2 regions of the Neobacillus sp. NPDC097160 genome follow, and region 1 is predicted to be linked to the other one. Evidence: riboswitches for the same ligand, from Rfam matches in the RefSeq annotation. Region 1 holds a riboswitch; the other holds the start of a gene.
What was found. Region 1 has a riboswitch for preQ1 ahead of ACIQXV_RS03390 (QueT transporter family protein). Riboswitches for the same ligand answer to the same signal wherever they lie in the genome.
Positions count from the first base shown of each region.

Region 2: another riboswitch for preQ1. It lies ahead of queF (preQ(1) synthase); the one in region 1 lies ahead of ACIQXV_RS03390 (QueT transporter family protein).

Region 1 is NZ_JBIWDU010000002.1:292,760-296,182, reverse strand. Features, by position in the region: gene ACIQXV_RS03400 (N-acetyltransferase) at 1-263, shown strand, start outside; gene ACIQXV_RS03395 (copper homeostasis protein CutC) at 264-956, shown strand; gene ACIQXV_RS03390 (QueT transporter family protein) at 1,067-1,642, opposite strand; PreQ1 riboswitch class I at 1,649-1,693, opposite strand; gene ACIQXV_RS03385 (VOC family protein) at 1,800-2,171, opposite strand; gene ACIQXV_RS03380 (hypothetical protein) at 2,298-2,786, shown strand; gene ACIQXV_RS03375 (VOC family protein) at 2,940-3,335, shown strand; gene ACIQXV_RS03370 (GNAT family N-acetyltransferase) at 3,349-3,423, shown strand, end outside.
Region 2 is NZ_JBIWDU010000009.1:245,122-248,544, reverse strand. Features, by position in the region: gene ACIQXV_RS15055 (queuosine precursor transporter) at 101-748, opposite strand; gene queF (preQ(1) synthase) at 764-1,264, opposite strand; PreQ1 riboswitch class I at 1,392-1,438, opposite strand; gene hflX (GTPase HflX) at 1,537-2,793, opposite strand; gene ACIQXV_RS15040 (GNAT family N-acetyltransferase) at 3,281-3,423, opposite strand, start outside.

The sequences.
Region 1 (3,423 bases):
CTCACATCGAGCCAGGGACAACAGATGAGGGCCGATTATTTTATTTTGGTCTATTACCAAAAATGAGGAGGAAAGGCCTCAGCAGCGCGATGCATCTCCAATCCTTATGGGCTTTAAAGGAAATGGGGGCATCCTATTACATTGGAAGCACGGATATAGCAAATAAGAAAATGCAAGGGGTATTTGAGAAAAATGGCTGCGTGAAGCGGTCGCAAACGGAAACGTATTATAAATATTTTTCTATGAAAAAGGGGTTTTTTTAGATGAGCAAAATAGAGATTATTGTCTTAAATGATGAAGATGCCAAAACAGCGGAGGCCTATGGCGCTGACCGTCTTGAGTTAGTTTCCGCCATGACAGAAGGCGGACTGACACCCAGTTACGGAATCATTAAAACAGTTGTCCAGAGTGTTAAGATTCCTGTTATGGTCATGGTACGGCCGCATAGCTTTTCATTTGTGTATCGTAAAGATGAATGGGGGGCCATTCGCGAGGATATAAAAGTAATTAAAGAATTGGGCGCGGCGGGAATTGTCTTCGGGGCAATAAACAATCAGGGCAAAGTAGATTTTGACATGCTCTCAATGGTGTTAGAAGATGCGAAAGGCCTAACCGTAACGTTCCATCGTGCGATTGATCAAACAAATTCTATCGAGGCTTATCAATCGCTCTGTCAATCACCATATCATGTAGATCAAATTCTGACATCAGGTGGTAAACCGACCGCGCACGAAGGGCTTGATAATTTAAAAAGAATGATTGAGCAGTCGCAGAAATCCGTAACCTCCCCAACCATCATGCCGGGTTCAGGTCTATCCACAAAAAATATCGGATACATTCACGACCAACTTCAGGCAGCAGAATATCATTTTGGCTCCGCAGTAAGGATTGATGGAGACTTCCGCAATCGAATCAACGGGGATGAGATCCAAAAGATCAAAAGAATACTCAGCTAGAAAAATTAAAAAAGAGGTGCTGCTTTAGTCAACTTAAGCAGCACCTCTTGCTATTTATTGTCCAGCTCCAGGCCATACGCCGATAGACGGGCGCCTTCCGCTTTTCTTATTTACACCATTTTATTAAACTGAACACGTTTATTAATTACATACATGACTGGCATACCAACCGCCATCACGACAAATTCACCCACTGCAGTTGTTAACCATGTAAACATGAATGGCAAATCAAACGCCAAATGCAGTTCCAGAGCAATTAAGAACATCGTAAATGTGAAGACAAGTGTATTGACAATCATCCTCGCCCAAATGCCTTTAATAAAGCGTGCGCACGCAATCGTGATTAATAAGGCAATTACCGATTGGCCGACACCGAAAATAAGGTCATAGGCCTTCATTGGTGAAAAGAATAAATTTGTTAAAAATACACCAAGAACGATACCGTAAATGTACTTTTTGTTAAAAACGATAAGATGATTGAACATTTCCGATACACGGAACTGGACTTGGGTAAATCCAAACGGCTGGATTAAGGCCGAGACTGCAATGTACAATGCAGCAATAATCCCGTTTACGACAATCCCTTGCACATTGTTGCGCGGTTTGCCGGCTGTAGCAGCTCCAGAGGCACTAGCCCCTGCATTAGCACCCATTGGTTGTGCCAATGTATTAGATGTTTTCTCCATATTCATTTCTCCTTAGTTTTTTTACGTGGGAGGTTCTCGAACCACGTTACTATATAATACTTGCAATCTACTATATTAATATAAAAAAAAGCACCAGTCAATGACACTATTTTGGAAAAATAAAGGATACCGCCTCAAAACGGTATCCCTTGCATCCCTAATTTTGAACCTCGCTCATTAACGCATGGATGTTGTCTTCCGTATCTTTAAAGAACGTCATCCATGTTTCGGTTTGTCCCATTTTCGCAACAACATGTGGTTCATCAATAAAAGCTACTCCTTTTTCAATAAGGTCCTGATAGGCAGCCTTGATAGCATCAACATTAAAATAAATCACCGAACTTGGATGCGCAAATTGTTCCTTCTCCGGTAGGCTGAGAAGGAGACGCATCCCATTACACTCAAAAAATGCCATCGTATCTGTATTAAACAGCAGCGGAAGCTTCAGTACATCCTTATAAAATGTAATCGCTCGATCGATATCCTTCACAGGTACCCCAATTTGTCCAACTCGTTGAATTGTTGTCATAAAAATTCCCCCATCCAAATATAATTACATTCTATTCCAAATTTGCCTACTTTTCAAAAAATAACACACCGATTATAAAATTTTACCAATTTGTGCATCCTAAAAGAAAAAAGGAATGGCTGATTGATGAAACATAATAAAATGTTCTTACTCGCTATGATGTTAGTACCATGGCTTTCATTGCCGCTCCTAGGGAAAAAGTCATTTCGGAGATTTTACCCGGGGGCCCTGTTTGTTTGTATTTGGGTTACTGTTGAAAGTCTGATAGCAAAAAAACGGGTTTGGTGGCGATTTTATGAGAAACTTATTCCTAAAACTATGGGCGAAATTCCCTTTATCATCGGGCCACTTTTTGTAGGCTCAATCTGGATATTAAAGTTTTCCTTTGGGAAATTTCGCCGTTTCCTTTTGTTAAATACAATCACGAACTTTTTGTTTGTTTTCCCAGGGATGATCACCCTCAGAAATATGGGGATTGTTTCTCTTGTCAGAATGAAGCATTACCAAATGGGAATTTTATTTATGGCTAAATCAGTTCTGATGTACGGTTTTCAAGCAATAGCTGAAAAAATACGAAAAAAGCCGAAAACTATTATTCAAAGATTCTTCTCATAAACGCAAGACACCGCAAGTTGGATTACTCCCTCCATTTGTGGTGTTTTTTTGAATGGAGGATTTTTTTGTTTTTCACGGTTAGAAAAACAGAAATTTCTGTTTGTTCTTTGTTAGCAAATGCTACAATGGGATTATTGGAAAGGGGAAATCAGCATGCTGCATCATCTTGAAATCTATGTATCTGACTTAACCAAAACCATCGAATTCTGGGATTGGTTTTTAACAGAATTAGGCTACGAGACATATCAGAAATGGGATTCAGGCATCAGTTGGAAATATGGAGAAACTTATCTTGTTTTTGTTCAAACGGATAAGCGGTTTCTGGATATTCCCTATCACCGCTCTAGAGTCGGTCTGAATCATCTGGCCTTTCATGCAAAAACCAAGGAACACGTCAATCAAATAACGGCACAATTAATGGAAAAAGGGATTACTATTCTGTATCAGGATAAGCATCCATATGCCGGAGGGGATTTGCATTATGCCGTTTATTTTGAAGATCCGGACAGAATTAAAGTGGAATTAGTAGCACCTGACAATAAAATTTAAAGGGGAAAAAGGTATGGGGGAAGAACAAATTTCACTTGCAGCAGTCGGAGATTTAACAAGCATTGACCAACTGTTTCAAGATTGTAAA
Region 2 (3,423 bases), on a different contig from region 1:
TTACGTCGTAATAAGAGCACGGTGAAATTTGGTGAAAGATTGCTAGAGAGAAAAAAATACAAAGAAACAGCCGCTAAAATAACGACTGCTTTGATTGGTGCTATTTTGGTGCCACCCTTTGTAGCGGGTGGGCTGGTTCCCGTGATTCCTGTTTCCGTATGAAATGGACAAGTCCGTAGACTAGCGGGGTGGTTAGGATGGCTGCTGCAAATTTAAATATATATTGAGTTAGAATCAGGCTTCCTAAGACAGCGATCGGCATTGTTCCGTAAAAGGCAATGCTGATGAAAATGGTTGTATCAATTAATTGGCTAAGCATGGTAGAGGCGTTATTGCGCAGCCATAGCTTTTTCTGACCATGACGTTTTTTTAATTTATTAAATACAAACACGTCCAGGTTTTGGCTTACAGCATAAGAAATTAAGCTCGCAATAATCACGCGAAAACTTCCATTTAAGATTGTTTCGAAGGACCCTTGTTCTTTAAATATTGGTGCTGCAGGCAGATGAATCGTAATCGTAATAAAAATCAGAGCAAGGATTTGTGTAATCAGCCCAGCTTGAACGGTTCTCCGCCCTTCCTTTTTTCCATAAACCTCAACAATCACATCAATGAGTGGGTACGTAAAAATATAAACAATGACAGCGGCAGGCAATATCGCGAAATTCCCAATGCTGAATAGCTTTACAGCAACAATGTTTGCCAGAATTAACAATCCAACAAAAATTCCATTCAAGTAAAATATCATTTCTTTATCCCTTCCTTATCGATTATCGACTTTTTCCGGATAGAGGTCATGGTTCATTAACCGGAAACTGGCCATCTCCTCATACTTAGTGCCAGGTTTTCCGTAATTGCACCATGGGTCAATGGAAATTCCGCCTCTTGGTGTGAACTTCCCCCAAACCTCAATATAGCGTGGATCGAGCAATTTAATTAAATCGTTCATGATGATATTGACACAATCCTCGTGAAAATCGCCGTGATTCCTAAAGCTGAAAAGATATAATTTTAAAGACTTACTCTCGACAATTTTCTGATCTGGAACATACGAAATATACATCGTAGCAAAATCCGGCTGACGGGTCAGCGGGCAAAGACTCGTAAATTCCGGACAATTGAATTTCACGAAATAATCACGCTCCGGGTGCAGATTATCAACTGCCTCTAAGACTTCCGGTGCATATTCAAATGAATAGGTAGTACCTTGATTCCCTAATAATGTTAAATCCTTTAATCCTTCTGTAGGCTTGCGGCCAGACATAAAAAAACCCCCTAGTAAAAATGTGTCCCCCACACTTTTTCAAGAGAGTTTCTTCTGAACATTCTATGCAAACTTTCGGGATAAAAACAAAAAAGCCACGTCCGATATGGACATGGCAGATAGTCATGTATCCATAGTTTTTTATAGAGGGTATCAGCTATGAACCTCTCCCGTTCAAGTACGGGTATTCTTTTCTTTACTATCATAAAGAACAGTTTAGAAAACGTCAAACAAAAATTTTTCCGCCGGATACCATTCAAGACACACTCACTTTAAATAACGTATTGCTGGTATTTTTCAAAATCGTCTTGATTACATTCTACCGTTAACTTGGTGCCATTGTCTTCGTAGCTTGTCGAAAGCACATTTGCATTCTCATTCAGGTAGGAAACTAAGCTGCCGCCATCAAAAGGAATTAACATTTCACAATGGATCGGATTTTTAAAAATATGCTCACTGATCACATCGACTAATTCCTCTATTCCTACACCTTGTTTAGCAGAAAGATAGACGCTCCTTCCCTTAACGGCAGGAAAATCAACATCGGCTAAATCGGACTTATTATATGCAATGATTGTAGGGATTTGATTGATCCCCATCTCTCTTAACGTATTATTCGTCACATTTTTAAGATTTTCATAATGTGGACTTGAAAAATCAACGACATGGATGAGTAAATCCGCTGTTGCTGCTTCCTCAAGGGTCGAACGAAAAGCTTTAACGAGATGATGCGGCAGCTTATCGACAAAGCCAACTGTATCAGCTAGCATAAACGGCAGGTGATTGGCCAATTTTATTTTTCTAACGGACGTATCCAACGTTGCAAATAACATATCTTTCTCAAACACTTGTTTATTCAATGATTGATGGGACCTTCGCAGCATTGCATTCATAATTGTTGATTTGCCGGCATTTGTGTAGCCTACTAGAGAAACAAGCGGCACACCGCTCTTTTTCCGTTGGCTGCGCCGAGTTTCCCGCTGCATGACGAGTGCCTCCAATTCCTTATTCAATTCGGCAATTTTTGCCTCGATTTTTCTGCGGTCGAGTTCTAACTTGGTTTCACCTGCACCTCTATTTTTCAAGCCAACTCCCCCGCCTTGACGGCCTAACGATTCCCGCGAACCAATTATTCTTGGGAGCAAATATTTAAGGCGAGCCACTTCCACCTGGAGCTGCGCCTCTCTCGTTTTAGCCCGTTCGGCAAATATATCTAATATCAACATCGTGCGATCAATGACTTTTCGATCAAGCCCTTCTTCAAGATTTCGAATTTGCGATGCTGATAGCTCATCGTTAAATACGATTAAATCCACATCTGTTTCTTCAAGGAGTAGTTTCGCCTCCTCGATTTTCCCGGTACCAATATAATGTGATTTATTAAGGCGGTTTAAATTTTGAGTGATTTCACCAACGACTTCGATATGACAGGCAGCAGCTAGGTTCTCCAGTTCCTTCATCGAATAGGAAAAATCTGCTTGATGATTGATATTGACACCAACAATAAGCGCTTTTTGTTTTTCTCTCATGGGTAAATTCCTCCATTTCTTTTCTGAAAAAACACAAAAAAACACAGACGACCTATCTGTGCAAAGTAAATGGATGAATCCATCGCGAAAAATACCCGAAAAGGGCATGGAAATAATCTGGTAAGATTGTTGGTCTCAGAATGAAAAATGCCAATTCTTCTTCCACTGATTAAAAAAGGTATAGGAAAACAAGCATTTCTCATATCCCATATTTATTTTTAAAGACAGCAAAAAAGAGGGCCGACTCGCCCCCTCTTTTTCACTTACCGTAAAATAAAGGTTTCCTTGAAAAAGGCAGACCAATCCCATTTACTCTGCACAGCTGGCAGAGACTTGAACGTTATTCAATTAACGGTTCAAATTTTGGAATCGCAATCTGCAAAAATACACTAGGAAAACCTCCATTTCTCTATAATTACTTCAATCATAACATCGAATAAATTGGAAATCAATAGCTTTTTTGGTGTTTATTGGTACCTGACACCACCTAAATTTTTTTATTCCATACAATGTGATATAGGTCAAGTCTTCTGTTGCGAGATTGCCGCAATGAACTCGAACTTCGGGAGCGTCTTAATATTTCTAGGTCGACGTCACCAACTACAACGGTGTCAATATTGGCATCACATT